Regions from separate parts of the Xylocopilactobacillus apis genome, predicted to be linked through region 2. Evidence: predicted binding sites of a transcription regulator. Region 2 holds the regulator's gene; the other holds the start of a gene.

Region 1 (11,319 bases), 1.1 Mb from region 2:
TTTCTTAACGGAGTGAAGCATTAATGGAACGTGCTCAATTGATGTATCTGCATATTCCAATCCATACCAACGATCTGGAGCAACGGTAAATCGTTCTAAGGATAATCGAGCGCGGACAATAAATTTCTCAAACTGAGGCAGTTCCGTCTCTGGTGAAAGTTCATCCTTAATGATTAAGAATGAGAAATCACCAACTTGTCGGTCAGGGATAATTGTATATTTTTGCGGCTGACGCAAAATGGTACCGTCCTGCATCAGATCTTTAACAACCTGCCGCATAAAGACGTTAATCTTTTGATCAACTCGAAAACCTAGATAGAGCTGAACGTTGACAATATAGTCAGTGTCGTAGGTTTCAACTGTATACTTTTGGGTATATGGCTCATCAGTAACGTTGACGGTTACAAACCAATAAACTTTAGCGCGCTTTGGCCGTTTATCAAGAATTGAGTACATAATGTCTCGCTTAATTTTGGTTGGCGCATGGCTTTTACACAATGCAATTAAATTGGTTGCAAAATAAGGAATGGAATCATCGTTACTCAGAGTATGGAGCTGTTCTTTAAAAGAAAGAATAGATACTGCGTTTGCTTGATAAGTTTCCGATGACTTGATGCTTCCTCCATAAGACCAAATAAACATAATTGTTAAAATCGAAAGAGCAATGATGGCCGTAACGTATCCGCCGTGAGTGAACTTAACTAAACTTGAGAGGAAGAAAATAGTTTCAATTGTGCCAAAGAATCCAACAATAAATCCTGCAAAAATTGGTTTAATTTTCTTTAACCGCATGAATTGATATAAAAGCATGGTCGTCATTAACATCGTTAAAGTAATTGCCAGTCCGTATGCGGCTTCCATGTGGCTGGAGGTTTTAAAGTAAAAGACAATTAAAACACAGATTACCCACATTAAATTATTAACAGAAGGCATATAAAGCTGACCTTTAATGTTACTTGGATAAATAATTTTCAACCGTGGTAAAATCTTTAATTTAATTGCTTCTGAAACTAAAGTGTAGGAACCTGAAATCAAGGCTTGAGAGGCAATAATTGCAGCAAGTGTTGAAATGATAATTCCAAAAATCAAAATATTTTTTGGCAGCATGCTGTAAAATGGATTCATTTCAGGAGTTGCAGCTAGAACAGCATTATTACGATTGTTAAGGATCCAAACGCCTTGACCTAAATAGTTAAATACCAGACAAACGCAAACATACGGCCAACTGGCATAAATGTTTTTGGCTCCAACATGTCCCATGTCAGAATATAAAGCTTCAGCCCCCGTAGTTGCTAGAAAAACACTTCCTAAAATAAAAATACCTGAATGATTCTCTGGTGAAAAAAGAATTCTAATTGCATAAATTGGATTAAGAGCTCTTAAAATTGTGAAGTCTTGGAATACATAAAATAAACCAGTTACTCCCAAGAAAGTGAACCAAACTGCCATCACGGGGCCAAATAGACGACCAATACTATTGGTTCCAAATTTTTGAATAAAGAAAAGAACCGAAAGAATAATAATAGTCGTGATGATAACCTGACTTTGTTCAGTTATCAAAGATTCTCCAAAAAATTTAACACCTTTAAGCCCTTCAATTGCAGTAGTTACTGTTACTGCAGGAGTTAACATTCCATCAGCTAAAAGAGCAGCTCCGCCAATCATTGCGATAACAATTAACCAGCGATGGCGTTTGCGGACCAAGGTATAAAGCGAAAAGATTCCGCCTTCGCCTTTATTGTCAGCTTTTAAGGCAATTAAAACGTACTTAAAAGTGGTCATAATCATGACAGTCCAAAAAACAAGTGATAATGAGCCGATGACATAATCGGTACTAACTTTGCCGATTCCCCCGTTATCGGCTAAGATTGCCTTCATTACATATAAAGGTGAGGTTCCAATATCACCGTAGACAACGCCTAGAGTGATAAGGATTGTTGCAACACTGACTTTTTTCAAGGCAGATTTGGGATTAGATTCTTTTTTATTATAGATATCTTTCATAATATTTTTCTTGACCAATTTTCTCAGTTTGAATAAATAATTGTATTTTAAACTAAAAAGCAAAAAACCGCACGCTAGACGTGCGATTGTGCCAATTGCAGATCAATTTCAGGATTTAGGCAAGGGCACCCATCGGATCCCAAGGTTTTAGCACAGTTGGTTCATTATATTGACTGTCGTAAACGTATTGTTCTTCACTAGTCAAATATTTTTTGTTAATGACAACCTGATAGACAAATTCACTCATCCACTCATCACTCATCACAAAATATCCTTTGCTGCCGGCTTTATCGCCCCAAGAATTTTCAACTTTCCATTTAGTTGGCTTATCATCTACTAAATCAACGCCCGTGATAACCATTGCATGAGTCATTAATGATTCGTCATAATCTAAACGGTCAGCTTTACTCATTGAAAAATCAGTAGAGAATAAGCTGTCAAGGGTATAAATACTTGGATCCATAATGCCTTTTTGGCGATCGGAAGATTTGCCGACATCACTGCCAAACCAAACACTTTCGCCATCTTTAAGCTGTGCAACTACGAGTTCTTTAACTCGATCCATTTCAAGATTTAAATGTCTAACTTCACGTCCGCCGACAATATTTCCTAGCATATCAACAGTATAAAGCTGATTAAACGGCTTATCTTTTGTTGGAGAATTGATGACAGAGATATAATCAGCAAGATTCCAGCCTAAGAATTTATCATAAAAAGTCTTTGGAGTTAGATCAGCTTCACGATGATAATTTTTGTCTTTATCAAGGTATTCCCAATCAAAATTAGTTGGAACCGGACCTAAAGCAAAAACTAACATCCGATATATGTCTTGGAGCATTAATTGACGCATCGAAGAAACTTCGGCAACAGTTTTGCCATTTTTAATTGCATCTCTTAAAGTAACCGCATCATGACGGAGTTTAGTGTTTAAAGTTTGATTTAAAGCACTAGAATCTTTAGCGTTAGCATTATCTGGCATAATATCTGCTGGAACAATTCCGTATTTTTCAATAATGGCACATAACATGTCCCATTGACCGCCATCTTGTTGCGGGGTCGTCATTAGAAAATCAAAACGGCGGGAATCAGTTTCTTCATTGGCAGTGTTAATAACGTTTTCGTAAAAATAGTTGCTTTTTTCAAATTTATCCCAGAAAAATGTGTAGTTTTGAGACAATTCGAATTTATCAAGCTTCAACTTCTTTTGAATATCATGACGCATCGTATTCAGTGCAGCAAACATCCAGCAGCGGCCAGATCTTCGCTGATTAGAAACATCTCCTGTGTCTAAATCAATTGAAAATACGGGCTTCATTGCTTGAATAGAATCAGGATTTTTTGCAACTTGATAAATTCCATTGTTACCAATTGCCTGCATTAGGTTTTGACTCTGTGGTTCATTCTTTACTTGATAAGCAAAAGAATTTGTTAGTTGACTAGAAATTTCGAAACTCATAAATTACCTCTCTTTTTCTTTTTTACCTATTGTATTCCATTTACTTACGAATTACAGGGATAACTTCAGCTTTATCTGATTTTCCAACAATTACTGTATTAACTGTATCTAAAAAAAGTCCATGCTCTAAGATTCCTACTTGATGATCAAGCCATTGGGCTAATAGATGAGGATGCTTAATAACTCCTAGATGAAGATCAATAATATAATTGTGGTAATGGGTTAATACTTTTTGGTTCTTTGAATCAAGCCTAAATTTAGGATTAAGCCCCTCCGAATCTAGACGCTCATAAACCTTTGAACTGCCATAAGGAACAACTTCTAAGGGAAGTGGAAAAGCACCAAGCTCATTAACCATTTTAGATTCATCAACAATCCAAACATTGCGATTGCTGGCAGTGGCAACAATCTTTTCTAAGGTATGAGCAGCTCCTCCGCCTTTAATGCCTTGAAAGTTAGCATCAATTTCGTCAGCTCCGTCAATTGTTAAATCAAGATGATCAACTTCATCAAGCTGTTTAATTTTAATTCCAAGTTCTTCAGCTAAAGAAGCAGTTCTGCTTGAAGTTGCAACTGCCGTAATATTTAAGTTTTCTTCTTTAACCCTTTTTGCTAAAGCTTCTACTAAATAAAAAACAGTACTGCCAGTACCTAGGCCAATCATCATTTTGTCTTCTACTAAAGAAGCCCCTTTAATTCCAGCATTTTTCTTTTTTTGGTTAATTAAATTTTTTTCCATAAATTAGACCTCACCTTTAGGTTGTTCGTACTGAAGCTTGCGGTATTCGGAACTAGACTCAAAGGCTAGCTTGGCAAAGTTACAGGTTGGAATAATTTTTGCATTAGTGTCGCGTGCCAACTTGACCACACGCTCAAGCAAAACACTGGCAACTCCTTGACCACGTAATGATTCGTCAACAAATGTCCGAACAATATCCAGCACTTTTCCATTTTGAGTGCTGATATATTTTATTTCTGCGAGCATTTTGCCTGCGGGATCATCAATAAAAAAACGTCCCGGTTCACTTTGAATTTCCATTATTTATGTCCTTTCTAGCTTGCTTCATTTTATAGCAAGAACCTATAAATTAAAACAATTCATCTATGTAAAAACGATAAAATCTAAAATTTTTCTTTAAATACTTGCAACAATTGTCATAAAAGATTAATATATATTCTGAAGTTAGCACTTATCAATAAATAGTGCTAAAAATAAAACTGGAGGTAAATGAACTTGCTTAAACCATTAGGTGATCGTGTTTTAGTAAAAGTAAGAAAAGAAGAAGAAAAAGTAGGGGGAATTGTTCTAGCGAGCAATGCTAAAGAGAAACCTACTTCTGGTGAAGTGATCGCAGTCGGTGCTGGAGCCGTTGATTACAATGGCAAGAGAATGCCGATTGACGTTAAAGTTGGTAATGTTGTCTGGTATGATAAGTATTCTGGAACTTCCATTAAATACGATGGTGATGAATATTTAGTAATCCGGGCTGGCGATTTATTAGCAGTTGAAGACTAATTAATATAATAGAAATAAGAGGTTAAAGAATAGATGGCAAAAGATATAAAATTTGGTGAAAGTGCACGTCGTTCATTATTAGCTGGTGTTGATAAATTAGCAGACACAGTAAAAACAACAATCGGACCAAAAGGGCGTAACGTAGTTTTAGAAAAATCCTACGGTTCTCCTACCATTACAAATGATGGTGTAACAATTGCAAAAGAAATTGAATTAGAAGATCCATATGAAAACATGGGTGCAAAGTTAGTTGCAGAAGTTGCTTCAAAAACTAATGATATTGCAGGAGACGGGACAACTACTGCAACAGTTTTGGCTCAAGCAATTATCCGTGAAGGAATGAAGAATGTATCTGCAGGTGCAAATCCAGTTGGCATTCGGCGCGGAATTGAATTAGCTACTAATGCAGCAGTTGAAGAATTACATAAGCTTTCTCATAAAGTTTCTGACAAGCATGAAATTGCCCAGGTTGCGACAGTCTCTTCAAGCAGTTCTGAAGTTGGTGAAGAAATTGCTGATGCAATGGAAAAAGTTGGACACGAAGGTGTTATTACAATTGAGGAATCAAAAGGAATTGATACTGAAGTTGATGTTGTTGAAGGAATGCAGTTTGATCGTGGTTATTTAAGCCAGTACATGGTTACAGATAACGACAAGATGGAAGCAGATCTTGATAATCCTTACATTTTAATTACTGATAAAAAGATTTCTAATATTCAAGATATTTTGCCTTTATTGCAAGAGATCGTTAAATCAGGTAAGGCCTTGTTAATCATTGCTGATGATGTTGATGGTGAAGCATTACCTACATTAGTATTGAACAAAATTAGAGGGACATTCAATGTAGTTGCTGTTAAAGCACCTGGTTTTGGTGATCGTCGTAAAGCTCAGCTTGAAGACATCGCAACTTTAACAGGAGCGACAGTAATCAGTGGTGATCTTGGACTTGAATTAAAAGATGCAACAATTGATCAATTAGGTCAGGCTCACAAAGTTACAGTTACTAAAGACAATACAACTATTGTTGAAGGTGCTGGCAGTTCGTCTGCTATTGACGAAAGAGTAAATCAGATTAAATCACAAATTGCTGAAACTACTTCTGATTTTGATCGCGAGAAATTACAAGAAAGACTTGCTAAATTAGCTGGTGGAGTTGCAGTTATCAAAGTTGGTGCTGCTACTGAAACTGAATTAAAAGAAAAGAAATATCGTATTGAAGATGCTTTGAATGCTACAAGAGCTGCAGTTGAAGAAGGTTATGTAGCTGGTGGTGGTACTGCATTTGTTAATGTAATTCCTGCAATTGCTAAGCTTAAAGAAGAAGGCGATGTTCAAACTGGTATTAACATTGTAATGCGTGCGTTGGAAGAACCAGTTCGTCAGATCGCAGCTAATGCTGGTATGGAAGGCTCAGTAATTTTAAATCAATTGAAGAGTGAAAAGAAGGGCATTGGTTATAACGCTGCAACTGATAAATGGGAAGATATGGCTAAAGCTGGTATTATTGATCCAACTAAAGTTAGTCGTTCAGCATTGCAAAATGCTGCTTCAATCTCTGCGACATTGCTGACAACTGAAGCTGCAGTTGCTGACATTCCAAATGAAGAATCAGCAGCTCCTCAAGGCGGCATGGATCCATCCCAAATGGGTATGATGTAATTTAATAGTTAAGATAAAAAGGGCTGAAAAGATTTTCTTTTCAGTCTTTTTTTGAAGGGTCAGTTATTCAATTCAATAATTAATTGAGCTATTTTTTAGGTTCTTCCCATTGAAGATAATGAAATGTTCCAAGGCTAATAACCTTGGACTTTTTGTTTGGTGAAATAAATTCCGAGCGCTCATATTCTGCTAAGCGATATGCTTCTGTAACGATTATAGTTGGATTTTTTTCATCTATTGTTTTTTGTTGTTCCCACAAAATATTATCTATAGCTTTTTGAAGTTGTAGCCTTTCCCTTTCGCCAAATCGTTTGGAATTATTAATAGTCGTTTGTAAAAATTCCGATGCTAATGGTTCGGGAAATAAAGTTTTGATTTTATTTTCGATAAAATCTGTTCCAGATTGAGATTTTATAGCTTGCTTGTAAGATTTTGTTTGAGGAGGGTTAAGAATTATTTCTTTAGTAGTTGGCTCAATTGCAAGAAATCCTTTGAGATTCTAAATATGCGGCAAAATATCAATAAACACCACCAATGCTATGAGCGATGATTATGGTTTTTTGAGCATGCAGTGAGTTAATAATTTGAGATAACTCATTGGCCTCATCTTGAACTGTGTAATCTTTTAATGAAGTTGAACTAAATCCAGTGTTTAAATAGTCAGATGCCAAAATTCCAAGATTTTCAGGCAGTTCATTAATTAATAATTGAAAAGATTGAGCTGTATCAAAGTCGCCGAAAGAATTTAAAAAGACAATCAATGGTTCTCCGTTTTGAATTGCTAAATTGTATGTTCCTATTGGAGTATTAATATTTTTTCTAAACATTTATTTCCTCGATTTATAAAAAATCTAAGTTTAAGTGTCCTTCAAATAAAGTTTTTGCGTAATTAACTATGTAGGAGATTTAATTCTTCTAAAAAAAGAAAGAGGACGCATGCTTGAAAAAGAAACGTGTATCACCAATGTCCGATTTAATGCTCAAAAAATTATTTGCTAATCCTAAGTATTATCATATATTAGCAGCATTAATTCGTGATTTTTTAGATATTCCTTGCACCGCAAAGGATTTAGTTAGTACAGATTTATATAATATTGAAACATATCAGAAAGCCAGAGATGAAGGGACTTTACTGATGTTGACGGAAGCAGATCTCCGAGTTATTATTCATGATAAAATTAGATTAACAATTGAAATGCAGGTAAGAAGAGATGCCGATTTTTTCAAAAGGGCGTCGTTCTATTTAGCAAGTGCTTTTCAGAAAGGTTATTTTTACAGATCGCAAATGATATCTCCTGACCGACCATATAGTTCTTTAGGTCAGACATATGGATTAAACTTTTTAAATTTTAACCTTTTTGAAGACGATGATGTATTTCACTGTTATCGTCCACCGTATGATGCGGACCATGATGCATACGGGTTTGGCATAATGGTATTTGTCGAATTTCAAAAGATGATCACTAATATTAAAGATCCAGTAAGAAGATATCATTGTGAATGTTGGATTAAATTTTTCTTAACGGGAAAAGTTGATCTCGATGCCCCAAAAGAAATTAAGGAGGCATGCGAAGTAGTTAGTTACGAGAATTTATCTAAGGAGGAACAAGAAATTATGGATGCAATTGAAAGAGCAAAAATTGAATATCAAGTTAGAATGGACTATGAACTTCAACAGGCAAAAGAAAAAGGCTTAAAACAGGGAATCGAACAAGGGATTAAACGAGGAATTAAACAAGGAATTGAACAAGGAATTGAACAAGGATCAACACAAGCTAAAATTGAAACTGCTCGAAAACTGCTTAATGAAGGAATAGCTATTAATGTTATTAGTAAAGCAACTCAGTTGAGCGTTTCAGAGATTGAAAAATTGAAATAATTATTCACATAAGATAAAAACTTGATGAATTAGATAACTCATCAAGTTTTTTTCATTAATTATTTAGTTATTAACCAAATTGTTCGCTTTTTTCTTTAATGGTTTGAGCTGATTTCTTCAAGTTCTCATTTTCTGGATCTGTTAATGGTAATTCAAGAACTTTTTCAACACCGTTTTTGCCAAGAATTGCAGGACTTGAAATGTATCCCGCAAAATCTTCATTGTAATGAGAACAAATGGCTTCAGTTTTGGCATCGGAGAACATAATTTGAATCAGACTTGTTGCAGCAGTTGCAACGGCATAATTTGTGTAGCCTTTACCAACGTGAACCTCGCCGCCGCCAAAACGGGTATCTTTTTCGAGTTGATCAAGATCAATCCCTTTTTCTTTTGCAATTTCAGTAAATGGTCTCCCTTCCACTCGAACCGTTGACCACGCAGCAAATTGGGAATCTCCATGTTCTCCGAGAACATAGCCGCTGACTGAGCGGGGATCGATATTTAAGGCTTCACCAACATGGCGTTTAAGACGAGAAGTATCAAGGTAAGTGCCAGTACCAAGAACTTTATGAGTTGGAAAACCAGTATGTTTTTGATACAAACCAGTAATAACATCATTAGGGTTAGTAATAACTAGCAAAATCCCTTTAAAGCCAGAATTTTTTAAATCTTTAGAAAGCTCTGCAACTGAAGGGGCGTTAGTTTTCAATTCAGCAAAGCGGTCAACACTTCCAGGTACAATCAAATCGATTCGTCCAATTGCTGACACGATAATGTCACAATCTTTCATATCAGAAATTTGTCCGTTAATAATGGTAGTATGAGTGGATAACAGACTTGCAGCATCTTGAAAGTCTAAAGTATCAGCCTTAACTTTGTCTTGATTTCGGTCATATAAAATCAGTGTATCAGCGAGCCCTTGCGCTACAATGATGTGTGCAACGGTCGATCCTACATTACCCATTCCCATAACTCCAACTGTTCTTGCCATTTATTTTCTCCTTTAAAATGTATTGTTACTATTATAACAACGTTTTAACTGATCACAACCATTTTATGCAAAAAAATGAAATAATATACGAACTAAATGAGTATTAATTTTATGGACAGGGAATATTTTAATGTATATTGAAGTTGATGATGTAAAAAACGAAAAATAAAATGTACTTAAGCGGCTAACAATATTAGATGTCTTTTGGTAAGTAAATCTTTTCTTTGACCTTTATTGACTTTTATAGTATTATTCATACGTTGAATAAAAACAAGAATGGAGTAATAAATGTTAGTACCTACAGTTATTGAGAATACATCACGGGGCGAAAGAGCCTATGACATTTATTCACGTCTTTTAAAAGACCGAATTATTATGCTTTCTGGCGAAGTTGAAGACAACATGGCCAATTCAATTATTGCGCAATTGTTATTTCTTGATGCGCAGGATTCTAGTAAGGATATTTATCTTTATATTAATTCTCCTGGTGGAGTTATCACTTCAGGGCTTGCAATTTTAGATACTATGAACTTCATTAAATCTGATGTTCAGACAATTGCAATGGGAATGGCTGCTTCAATGGCAAGCGTTCTTTTGACTAGCGGAACCAAGGGTAAACGTTTTGCTTTGCCAAATGCGGAAGTCTTGATTCATCAACCATTGGGTGGTGCTCAAGGCCAGCAAACTGATGTTGAAATCCAAGCCAATCATATGTTGGAAACTCGCAAGAAGCTAAATCAGATTTTAGCTAAAGCTAGTGGTCAGACGTTGAAGAAAATTCAAACTGATACTGAGCGAGATAATTATATGACAGCGCAAGAAGCTAAAGATTATGGCTTGATCGATGATATTATGACTAATACACCGACTGCTAAAAAATAAATATCTGTGATCATCCTTTTAAAAAGGATGATTTTTTTTTCAGAAAATTTTAAATCGTGTAATATCTGACTAGACCAATTTGCAATAAATTTGACAGTTATTTTTATAAATGGCATAATATTCGAGGTTTGCGCGACCGATGAACTTTAAAAATAGATATATACCAATTTTAAAAAGAAGGTTAATAGCATGTGTGGAATTGTTGGCGTGATTGGACGCGACGATACAACAGAAGTTCTGTTGAATGGTTTAGAAAAATTAGAATATCGAGGATATGATTCAGCGGGAATTTATGTAGACTCAAAGTCAGGTGATGGACATTTAGTTAAAGAAAAAGGAAAAATTGCCGAATTGCGAGCAGCTGTTGGGCCGGATGTAAAAGGAACTGTCGGAATTGGACACACTAGATGGGCAACCCATGGTATTCCGAGCAACAATAATGCTCATCCGCAAGTTTCTGCTAATGGCCGATTTTATCTGGTTCATAATGGAGTATTAGAAAATTATGAGGAATTAAATTCAAAATACTTGTCAGATGTTACTTTTAAAAGCGAGACTGATACCGAAGTAGCAGTCCAATTAATAGAGTATTTTGTGAATTCTGGTAAAAGTGTCTTAGATGCTTTTCGTCAAATGGTTGATCTTGTGGTAGGATCTTTTGCCTTTTTGATGGTTGACCGAAATGATCCTGAACGACTTTATGTAGCAAAAAATAAAAGTCCTTTATTAATTGGTTTAGGCCAAGGCTTTAATGTTGTTTGTTCTGACAGCCTAGCAATGTTGTCGCTCACTCATGAATTTGATGAACTTCATGACGGTGAAACGGCGATTGTGACTAAAGATCAAGTTGAAATTTTTAACCGTGAATATCAGGCTGTTGAAAGAAATCCTTATCATGTTGAATTAGATGAAAACGAGACAGGAAAAGGTAC
Region 2 (11,319 bases):
TTTGAGGTGGTTTGTTCTAAAGGTACCTATATTAGAACTCTTTGTACTCAAATTGGCCAAAAGCTTGGATATCCTGCGGTTATGAAAAAATTGGTAAGAACTTCCGGCGGAGGGTTTAATCTGGATCAAACGGTTAAATTAGATCAAATAAAAGCTAATCTAAATGTTGTTAAGTCCTTAGAAGAAATTTTATTTGATTTACCAAAGTTTGATTTAACAGATTCTCAATTTTTACGCGTTCGAAACGGTGCAAAAATAAAAATACCTGTAAAAGAAGATTTACTTGTTTTAAAATATTCAGATAGAGTTGTTGCCATTTATGAAAAAAAAGGTAGTTTTTTTCAGGCTAAGACAATGTTTTTGGAAAATATCAAATGAAAATCATACAGATTAAAAAAAACGATGAAATTAAAGAATTAAATTTACCGAATAATATAATGACGGCGGGTTTTTTTGATGGTGTACATCTCGGACATCAAGAGCTCATAAAAAAGAGTAGGAATATTGCTGATAATCTCAGTCTGCCTTTGATAGTTATGACTTTTTGGCCTTATCCCAAGCAATTTTATACTGAAGTTCCCACTCCTTATCCAGTTTTAACAACGCAAAATGATAAATATGAAATATTTGATCAATTAGGTGTTGATATGGTTATAGAAATTGAATTTAATTCGCAAATTCAAAAAATGGAGCCACAGATTTTTGTTGATAAATATATTAAGGCAGCGCATGTGACAAAATTCATTGCTGGACTTGATTTTACGTATGGGAAAAAAGATATTGCCAATATGGATTTATTGCCGAATTATGCAAGAGGAGATTTTTCAGTTGAAAAAGTTCCGTTTACTCAGTTGAATGGGACTAAAGTTTCTTCTTCAAAAATTAGAAGCGAAATTTTAAAAGGTAATTTTCAATCAGCAAAAAAATTATTAGGCCGTTCTTATATAACAAAAGGTAAGGTAGTAACGGGTGAACAAATTGGCCGAACACTTGGTTTTCCAACAGCTAATGTAGAAAATGACGATGATTATTTAATTCCAAAAGATGGAGTTTACTTTACTAAAGTTCAATTAGATGAAAATGAATTTTGGGGAATTACGTCTGTTGGTAATAAGCCGACTTACAATGGAAACAGAAAATACATTGAAACTTATATTTTAGACTTTAACCATAATATTTACGGAAAAGAACTAAATATTGAATGGGTTTATTTTGAACGACCTCAGAAAAAGTTTGAATCTGAAAAGGAATTAATTCAAGAAATTAAAAATGACGAGCTAAATGTTAGGAGATACATTCAAACAAAATGACGGGAGTTTATATTCATATTCCATTTTGTGATCATATTTGTTATTACTGTGACTTTCCAAAAGTTTTAAAGCAAGGTCAGCCAGTTGATGATTATTTAAAATGTTTAATAAAAGAAGTAAAAAAAGGCCTTTTTATAAAACCGAAAGAAAATTGCGAAACAATTTATATTGGAGGTGGGACACCTAGCGCTTTATCATGCCAACAATTAGAGCTTCTTTTAAAAGGATTAAATGAAAATATTTCTTTTGATCACTTAAAAGAGTTTTCGATGGAAACTAATCCAAATGATTTACAGGATTTAGAAAAGTTAAAGATTATGTATGAACATGGTGTTCGAAGGATTAGTATTGGAGCTCAAAGTTTTAATAATGAAACCTTAAAACGAATCGGTCGAACACATGATCGAGAGTCAATTTTTCAAGCAGTTAACAATGCTAGAAAAGTTGGTTTTAAAAATATTAGTTTAGACTTGATGTTTCGTTTACCTGGTCAAACTTTTAATGAATTTACAGAAAATGTATCGCAAGCATTAAGTTTGGGAGTTGAACACCTTTCAATTTATTCGTTAATTCTTGAACAGCATACGATTTTTCATAATTTACTGATGGAACATCGACTACGTCTGCCCAATCCAGATCAGGATCGCCAAATGTATAAGTATGCCTTGGAAGTTCTTAATACAAATGGCTGGCATCAATATGAAATTAGTAACTTTTCTAAAGAAGGGTTTGAATCTTTACACAACGAATTATATTGGAATAATGAAGACTATTTTGGGTTTGGTGCTGGAGCTCATGCATATTTAGGACGGCGTAGGATTCAAAACAAGCAGGTTATTTCAGCTTACATTGATGATCTTAAACAAAATGAAATGCCAGTTCTCCGTTCTCATCAGTTAAGTTTAAAAGAACGAATTGAAGAAGAAATGTTTTTGGGGTTAAGACTTAATCGAGGTATTGATCTTACAGCGTCCTCTAAAAAATTCAATGTTGATTTATTGAACCTTTATCAAAACCAAATTAGTAAATTTCTTCAAGAGGGGCTTATTATCAAAGAAGATAACAAAATCTTTTTGAGTGATGAGGGAAGGTATTTTGCAAACGACGTTTTTTCGACATTTTTAATAGATAAAACAGCTTCGAATAGCTTGACATCATAAAACTGTGAGTGTAGTATATAATCGTTAGCACTTAGAGAGAAAGAGTGCTAAAAGGAGTGATTTAATGTTAACTAATCGACAAAAAATCATTCTCAAAGAGATTATTGTCAATTATGCAATGACTGGTCATGCGGTTGGTTCAAAATATCTCCAGAGTGCTTCTGGATTAGATGTATCATCTGCAACGATTAGGAATGAAATGGCAGAACTTGAGGGAATGGGTTTGATTGAAAAGACACATCTTTCGTCTGGTCGGATTCCTTCATTAACAGGATTTCACTACTATTTCGACAACATTTTAAGACCCGTAGACGTTTCAAAAGAATTACGGTATAAAATTAAGAATTTTATGCAGCAAGCTGAGAGCCGTCAAATTGATGAGGTGATAAAAGAGTCGACAGAACTATTGTCCAAGATGACGGATTATATGTCAGTTTCTTTTAGTCCTGAATCTACATCATCGAAAATTGAAGATTTTAGAATAATTCCCTTACAGAATAATAAAGTTATGCTGCTTGCAACGGATAATTTTGGTCGAGTATCGGAAAGAATTGTGACAGTAGATACAATTTCTCCTGATAGTTGTAAGTTATTAGGAGAATTGCTAGAAAAAGATTTAGTTGGGAAGTCAATTAATGGAGCGAGAGCTTATTTAGATGATTTTGATTCTGAAGGAAAATATCAATCAGTAGATGATTTTGTAAAAAAAGAAGTTGATCAAATTATTGATGACTTAGCGAGGGATCATTATTACATCGAAGGAGAATATAATTTATTAAATTATGTTCATGATGAATCTCCAGATACGGTTAAGGAAATAATTACTTTCGTTAATTCCAATAGTGATGATTTTATTGAATTGATAAAAAAAGTTGGATTATCTGATGGTAAGAATACGAGGATTCAATTCATACCGAGATTAATCGATAGTGATGTTGATGATTTTATTTTAATTAGCGCTCCGTTTGCAACTAAATATCTTCAAAGTGGAATGCTTGCAGTTTTAGGACCGCAAATGATGCCTTACAGTAAGATGTTGTCGATTGTTGATACTTTTCGCAAAGAATTACAAGAACGAATAAATGAAATTGAAGAAATGGATTAAGGAGTTTAATAATAACTGTGAAAGATGCTGATGATTTAAAGAATAAAAATCCCGATAAAAACAATAAAGAAAATTCTTCTAACGTGGAAAATAAAGAGGAAAACATCAATAAAAAAAAGTCTAAAGCAAGTTCACAAGTAGAAGAAATTGAAAAACTTAATCAACAAATTAAAGAATTAAAAGAAAAAAATGATCAATTACAAGATCAGTTTCTTCGTTCAGAAGCTGAGATTGCAAATATGAATAATCATTTTAAAAAAGAACGAGCTCAACTATTGATGTACAGTGGTCAGGATTTGGCTAAGGAAATCTTGCCAGGACTTGATAACTTAAAACGGGCATTAGAAACAAAAACTGATGGTAAGTCTTCAGAACAATTAAAAAAGGGAATTGAAATGGTTCTTGGTCAGTTGAATGAAGCTCTGAAGAATAATCAGATAACTGAGATTTCAGAAGCAGGTGTAAAGTTTGATCCTAATATTCATCAAGCAGTTTCTGTTGTTGAAGCTCAAAAAGATGAAGAGAAAAATATGGTTAAACAGATTTTACAGTCTGGTTATAAATTGAAAGATCGTGTAATTAGACCAGCAATGGTTATTGTTACTAAATAATTTAAAGAGGGTAAAAAACATGGCAAAAATTATAGGTATAGACTTAGGTACTACGAATTCAGCAGTTGCGGTTCTTGAAGGAAATGAGCCAAAAATTATTACTAATCCAGAGGGTAATCGGACAACTCCATCAGTTGTTGCTTTTAAGGACGGAGAAATTCAAGTTGGTGAAGTAGCAAAACGCCAGGAATTAACTAATCCAAATACGGTGATTTCAATCAAGAGTCACATGGGAGAAGCAGGCTATAAGGTTAATGTTGATGGCAAAGAATACACACCTCAAGAAATTTCGGCAATGATTTTACAATATATCAAAAAATTTGCAGATGATTATTTAGGTGAACCTGTAACTAAGGCGGTTATCACTGTTCCAGCTTATTTTAATGATGCTCAAAGACAGGCAACTAAAGATGCTGGTAAAATTGCAGGCCTTGAGGTTGAAAGAATTATTAATGAACCAACTGCTTCAGCATTAGCATATGGTCTTGATAAGGGTAAAAACAACGAAAAAGTAATGGTTTATGACCTTGGCGGTGGGACCTTTGATGTTTCAATCCTTGAATTAGGTGATGGTGTTTTCCAAGTACTTTCAACTAACGGTGACACGCACCTTGGTGGTGATGACTTTGATAAGAGAGTAATGGATTGGATGGTTGATGAGTTCAAAAAGTCTAATGGAATTGATCTTTCAAAGGATAAAATGGCTATGCAGCGTCTAAAGGACTCTGCTGAAAAGGCTAAAATGGAACTTTCAAGTACCAATACAAGTTCAATTTCATTACCATTTATTTCGGCAAATGATAATGGACCACTTCATTTGGAAATGACTTTAACAAGAGCTAAATTTAATGACTTGACAAAAGATTTAGTTGAGAAGACCATGATTCCAATGGAAAATGCGTTAAAAGATGCTGATCTAACCAAAGGGGATATTGATAAAGTTATTCTTAATGGTGGATCTACTAGAATTCCAGCTGTTCAAGAAGCGGTTAAAGAGTGGACTGGAAAAGATCCAGATCATTCAATTAACCCGGATGAAGCTGTTGCGCTCGGTGCAGCCATTCAAGGTGGTGTAATTTCGGGTGATGTAAAAGATGTTGTATTACTAGATGTTACTCCATTGTCTCTTGGAATTGAAACGATGGGTGGAGTATTTACTAAGTTAATTCCACGGAACACGACAATTCCTACTAGTAAATCTCAAATTTTCTCAACTGCTGCTGATAACCAGTCTGGTGTTGATATTCATGTTTTACAAGGTGAAAGACCAATGGCTGCAGATAATAAAACCCTTGGGAACTTCCAGCTGACTGATATTCCACCAGCACCAAGAGGGGTTCCTCAAATTGAAGTAAAATTTGATATTGATAAAAACGGAATTGTTAACGTTTCGGCTAAAGATTTAGGTACGAATAAAGAGCAGAAAATTACAATTAAATCATCATCAGGTCTTTCTGATGATGATATCAATCGAATGGTCAAAGAAGCTCAAGAAAACGAAGAAACTGACAATAAACGAAAAGAAGAAGCTGATTTACGTAATGAAGTTGATCAATTAATTGCTACTTCTGATAAAACATTTGATGAACTAAAAGGTAAAGTGAGCGATAGTGATCTTGATAATGCTAAGAAATTAAAAGAAGAGTTAGATAAAGCTCAAAAGGATAACAACCTTGACGAGATGAAAGCTAAGAAGGATGCACTTTCTGAAGCATTACAAAAGATGACTGTAGAAATGTATCAAAAAGCACAGCAAGAACAACAAGCAAATAACAGCGGAGCTGATTCTGGTTCAACTAACGACGACAACCAGAAAGGTGAAGATACTGTTGATGCTGATTTTAAGGAAAAGAAATAATAGACGAATTGAGGCGTTAATTTAGTGGCCCAAAAAGATTACTATGAAATTCTGGGCGTTAGTAAAGACGCTTCAGAAAATGATATTAAAAAAGCATATCGAGAATTAACCAAAAAATACCATCCTGATATTAATCATGAACCTGGGGCTGAAGAAAAGTTCAAGGAAATTAATGAAGCTTACGAAGTTTTATCAGATCCCAATAAGAAAGCACAGTATGATCAATTTGGTTCAGCAGATCCAAATGGTGCTGGAGGATTTGGTCAAGGTTTTAGCGGCTTTAGTAATTTCGGAGGTGGAACTCAGTATTCAAGTGGAAACTTTGATGATTTTGAAGATATTTTAAATTCATTTTTTGGAGGAAGTTCTTCATCTCAACGTTCTAGTGGACCTCAAAAGAAAAAAGGCAGTGATTTAGAATATCGACTTAAAATAAAGTTTGAAGATGCAATTTTTGGTAAAGACGAAGAAATCACTTATGAACGAATGGACCGTTGTCCAACTTGTCATGGAAATGGTGCAAAACCAGGTACTAAACCTGAAGAATGTTCAAATTGTCATGGTAACGGATATGTAGTTCAGCAAGTTCAAAGCCTTTTCGGAGTTCAACAGGCTCGTCGGGTTTGTCCTGTATGTCATGGAGTCGGTCAAATAATTAAAGAGAAATGTTCTACTTGTAGTGGTAGAGGTTTGACTCGCCAAAAGAATACGATTTCTGTTCATATTCCAAAGGGAATTGATAATGGACAACAGCTTGTTAAAGAAGGAGCTGGAAATGCGGGAGCATTAAATGGTGAATACGGTGACTTATACGTTGATATTAATGTTTCTCCTTCGAAGAAGTATAAGAGAGAAAACTATGATTTATATAGTGAAGAGACGATTAATTATGCGCAAGCAGTTTTAGGTGATAAGATAACAGTAGATACTGTTTATGGTCCTGGCGAAATGACCATTCCTTCTGGAACACAGCCCAACACCGTTATGAAGATTAAAGGTAAGGGAGTTCCACATTTGAATTCAAATGGCGTCGGCAACCAATATGTTACTGTTAAAATCAAAATTCCTCGTAAACTGAACGAGAAGCAACGTAAAGCACTTTTAAACTACGTTGAATTAATGGGTGAAGACAAGCCTGATGATGATAATTCGTTCTTTAGTAGAGTTAAAGAACGCTTTGATTTATAGCATGTTCACGTAAAGGCAGTTTGTTAAGACTGTCTTTTTCTTTTTATAAAAAGCCATAATAGAAACCATTAATAATGTTATTATTGAAGTAATTTGTACTGAAAGGATCTTCAATGTCTGATTTATCAAAAGCACAACTTGAAAATAGATTGGAACATATCCGTAATTTTTCGATCATTGCCCATATCGATCATGGAAAATCAACGATTGCCGATCGAATTTTACAATTAACAAATACTATTTCTGAACGCGAAATGCAAAATCAAATTCTTGATGATATGGATATCGAGCGTGAAAGAGGAATTACAATTAAGTTAAATGCAATCGAACTGGAATATAAAGCTAAAAACGGTGAAACCTACGTTTTTCATTTGATTGATACTCCAGGACATGTCGATTTTGCTTATGAAGTTTCTCGCAGTTTAGCAGCCTGTGAAGGGGCTTTGTTAATTGTCGATGCTTCACAAGGTGTACAAGCTCAAACTGTTTCAAATGTTTATTTGGCAGCAGAAAATGATTTAGATATTTTACCTGTGATTAATAAAATTGATCTTCCTTCAGCTAATGTAGAGGGCACGAAACAAGAAATCGAAGACATTGTTGGCATTGATGCTAGCAATGCTGTTCTTGTTAGTGCGAAAACTGGAAAAGGGATTGACGATCTACTAGAACGAATTGTAACAGATGTTAAACCACCAGAAAATCTAATTGATGATCCAGTGAGAGCTTTAATTTTTGATTCATATTATGACTCTTACAAAGGTGTTGTTCTTTTAGTTCGGGTAAAAAGTGGAATTTTAAAAGTTGGCGACCAGATAACTTTAATGAATTCTAAAATGCAATATGAAATATTAGAATTGGGAGTTAATAGACCAGCAGAAGTCAAACGAAATGAATTGATGACAGGAGATGTTGGTTTCGTAGTTGCAGGCATTCGCGATATTTCAGAAATTAGAGTGGGTGATACCATTACTCTCACTGACAATCCGGCATCTAACGCTTTAAAAGGATATCGTGAAAGCAATCCAATGGTTTATGCTGGAATTTATCCGATTGATAATGCAAAGTTTCCTAATTTAAGAGAAAGTTTAGAAAAATTAAAATTAAATGATGCTGCTTTAACATTCGAGCCAGAAACTTCTCAAGCATTAGGGTTTGGATTTCGTTGTGGCTTTCTTGGCCTTTTGCATATGAATGTGGTTCAGGAACGACTTGAAAGAGAGTTTGATCTTGATATTATTATGACTGCTCCTTCGGTTCACTATCATGTTTTTATGACTGATGGTGAAGAACTTCAAGTTGATAATCCATCACAAATTGAAGATTTAAGTAAGGTTAAAAAATTTGAAGAGCCATTTGTTGATGCAACTATTATGGTTCCAAGTGAATTTATTGGTCCAGTAATGGAAATTACTCAAAGTAAGCGTGGGGAATACCAGACAATGGAATATCTAGATAATAACCGAGTTGAATTAAAATATAAAATGCCACTATCTGAAATTATTTACAATTATTTTGATGAATTAAAAAGTCGAACGAAGGGATATGCTTCTCTTGATTATGAAGTTTCTGGTTATCGTGAGTCTGATTTGGTTAAAATGGACGTTTTATTAAACGGTGAAGCAGTTGATGCCCTAAGCAGCATTGTTCATCGCGATGTATCAAACATTCGTGGTAAAGAAATTGTTGATAAACTAAAAACCGTGATACCTCGTCAACAATTTGAAATTGCTGTTCAGGCAGCTATTGGAAATAAAATTGTAGCTCGATCAACGGTAAAATCTTACCGAAAGAATGTCTTAGCAAAATGCTATGGAGGAGATATTACTAGAAAAAGAAAACTTTTAGAAAAACAAAAAGCTGGTAAGAAACGAATGAAGGCAATTGGTAGTGTTGAAGTTCCGCAGGAAGCATTTATGACAATATTTGGAATGGATCAAGAAGATAATAAATGAAATATAACTGGATTGATAGGCCCCCTAATGATCAACAAGTAGTAGATAATTTAAAACGGGAGTTAAAAGTTTCTTCGATATTTGCTCAAATTCTTTATCAAAGAGGCATTAGTTCTCTTGAAGACTATCAAACTCAGATCATGTTAAAGGACTTTACTCCTTATGATCCTTTTTTAATGAAAGATATGGATCGGGCATGTGACAGAATTAATCAAGCTGTAGAAAGCGGAGAAAAAGTATTAATTTATGGGGATTACGATGCAGATGGTGTTACCAGCACCTCCTTGCTGTATGAAACGTTGATTAATATTGGAGCAGATGTTAGTTACTATATTCCAGATCGCTTTCAAGATGGATATGGGCCGAATATTGATACTTATACAAAAGTAATTGATAAAGATATTAAATTATTAATTACGATTGATAATGGCGTCACTGGAACCGATGCATTTGAATGGACAAGAAATAATGGAATTGACGTAATCGTTTGTGATCATCACGAAATTCCAGCTGTGGTCTCTCCTAACATTGATTGTTTAATTCATCCGGCGTCTTCTGATTCAGATTATCCAAATAAACATTTAGCAGGAGTTGGAGTTGCTTATAAGTTAGCTTGTGCTCTTTTGGGAGATGAACAGGAAGATCTATTAGATTTAGTCGCAATTGGGACCGTTGCCGACGTTGTTAAATTAACTCCTGAAAATCGATACTTTGTTCTTCGCGGTATTGAAATTATTAAAACCCGTGAAAGATTGGGTATTGATAATATTTTAAAAAGTTCCAAAATTGAAACTTCTAAGATTAATGATCAAACGATTGGATTTCAGATTGCTCCGAGAATAAACTCCGCAGGACGTTTAGATAAAGCAGATTTTGTGGTCGACTTACTTACAACTTTTGATGAAGATAATGCAAATTCTGAAGCAGCAAAACTAGAATCTTTAAACAAGGAGCGAAAAGAGCTAACTCAAAAAATGTCTCTAGAAGCTTTTGATCAAGTAAAATCTTGTAAAGATCAGGTAATTGTTGCTTCATCTACTAACTGGCCGGAAGGAATTATCGGAATTATTGCAGCAAAATTAGCTGAAAAGATGAATCGTCCAGCAATCGTTTTTCATATCGACGAAGAAAATCAAATTGCTAAAGGTTCAGCTCGTACGTGTGGAACTATTAATATTTATGATTTGATTAAACCTTCTCAAAAAATTTTAGAAAGTTTTGGTGGACATGAAGGAGCTGCAGGATTAAGCCTGAAGCTTGATCATTTTGATCAGTTTAAAGAAGAAATCAATAAGTCAGAAATACCAAAGGATCAAAAAAAGTCGAAATTATTAATCGACGTTAATGCTCAGATCTCTGATTTTAACGAAGATTTATATCATGAACTTGAAAATCTTCGTCCGTTTGGTCCAGGTAACGAAGAGCCGATTTTTTCGATGGATAATTTTTCTGTTGGTGATATTCATCGAATTGGTGAAAATGGTGACCATTTAAGATTGTCTATAACCCAAAATAAAAAGAAAATTAATGTTATTGGATTTCAGATGGGGTTTGCAGATTCTTATTTTTTAAGCAATAATGTGGAAAAAATTGCATTTCATTTATCATTAAATGAATGGAATAATTTGTCCCAAATACAGCTGGTTTTATTGGATTTTAAAGTTAATAAGCCAATGATCTTTGATGAAAGATTACATAAAATTAAAAGCTATGAATTAAAAAAGAAATCATGGCCGTTAATATTTTTCTCTTCAAATCGAGCTGACAATTTTAAAAAAAATTATCCTCAAATAAAAAATGATATTTTTTTAGCAAACGATGATCTTAACTCTCTACAAAATATTGTTTTGTTTGATCAGCCAAACAGCAAGTTAGAATTAGTTGATTTTTTTAAGAATAATCAGCAGCTTGAAAAAATAGATTTTGTTTTGTTAGATTCTATTAATTTAGCAGTGGGAGGGTTTCCTACCACTGAGGATTTTAAAAAAAGCTACAAATTTATTTTCCAGCAAAAAAAGATTCCTTTAAAAAATGGATTGATTGATTTAGGATTAAGTTTGGAAAAAACAAAAGTAGTTCTAAATGTGTTTTTTGATTTGAAGTTTGTTAACATTAAAAATGACTTTTTGCTT

What was found. Region 2 encodes HrcA, which represses chaperone genes, less so after heat shock. Its sites were predicted from a motif close to TTAGCACTCNNNNNNNNNGAGTGCTAA; they were not measured.
Region 1: a site for HrcA is predicted at 4,644-4,670, ahead of groES (co-chaperone GroES). Genes of this name have one in related genera too.

What each region holds. Positions count from the first base shown of each region.
Region 1 covers NZ_AP026801.1:1,971,731-1,983,049, reverse strand. The annotation lists gene R8749_RS09485 (KUP/HAK/KT family potassium transporter) at 1-2,004, opposite strand, end outside; gene R8749_RS09480 (C1 family peptidase) at 2,120-3,460, opposite strand; gene rpiA (ribose-5-phosphate isomerase RpiA) at 3,501-4,199, opposite strand; gene R8749_RS09470 (GNAT family N-acetyltransferase) at 4,203-4,499, opposite strand; gene groES (co-chaperone GroES) at 4,695-4,976, shown strand; gene groL (chaperonin GroEL) at 5,010-6,635, shown strand; gene R8749_RS09455 (alpha/beta fold hydrolase) at 7,154-7,462, opposite strand; gene R8749_RS09450 (Rpn family recombination-promoting nuclease/putative transposase) at 7,576-8,514, shown strand; gene R8749_RS09445 (L-lactate dehydrogenase) at 8,585-9,505, opposite strand; gene clpP (ATP-dependent Clp endopeptidase proteolytic subunit ClpP) at 9,794-10,387, shown strand; gene glmS (glutamine--fructose-6-phosphate transaminase (isomerizing)) at 10,577-11,319, shown strand, end outside.
Region 2 covers NZ_AP026801.1:856,856-868,174, forward strand. The annotation lists gene truB (tRNA pseudouridine(55) synthase TruB) at 1-378, shown strand, start outside; gene R8749_RS04055 (bifunctional riboflavin kinase/FAD synthetase) at 375-1,310, shown strand; gene hemW (radical SAM family heme chaperone HemW) at 1,307-2,470, shown strand; gene hrcA (heat-inducible transcriptional repressor HrcA) at 2,535-3,575, shown strand; gene grpE (nucleotide exchange factor GrpE) at 3,593-4,186, shown strand; gene dnaK (molecular chaperone DnaK) at 4,206-6,044, shown strand; gene dnaJ (molecular chaperone DnaJ) at 6,069-7,232, shown strand; gene lepA (translation elongation factor 4) at 7,346-9,187, shown strand; gene recJ (single-stranded-DNA-specific exonuclease RecJ) at 9,184-11,319, shown strand, end outside.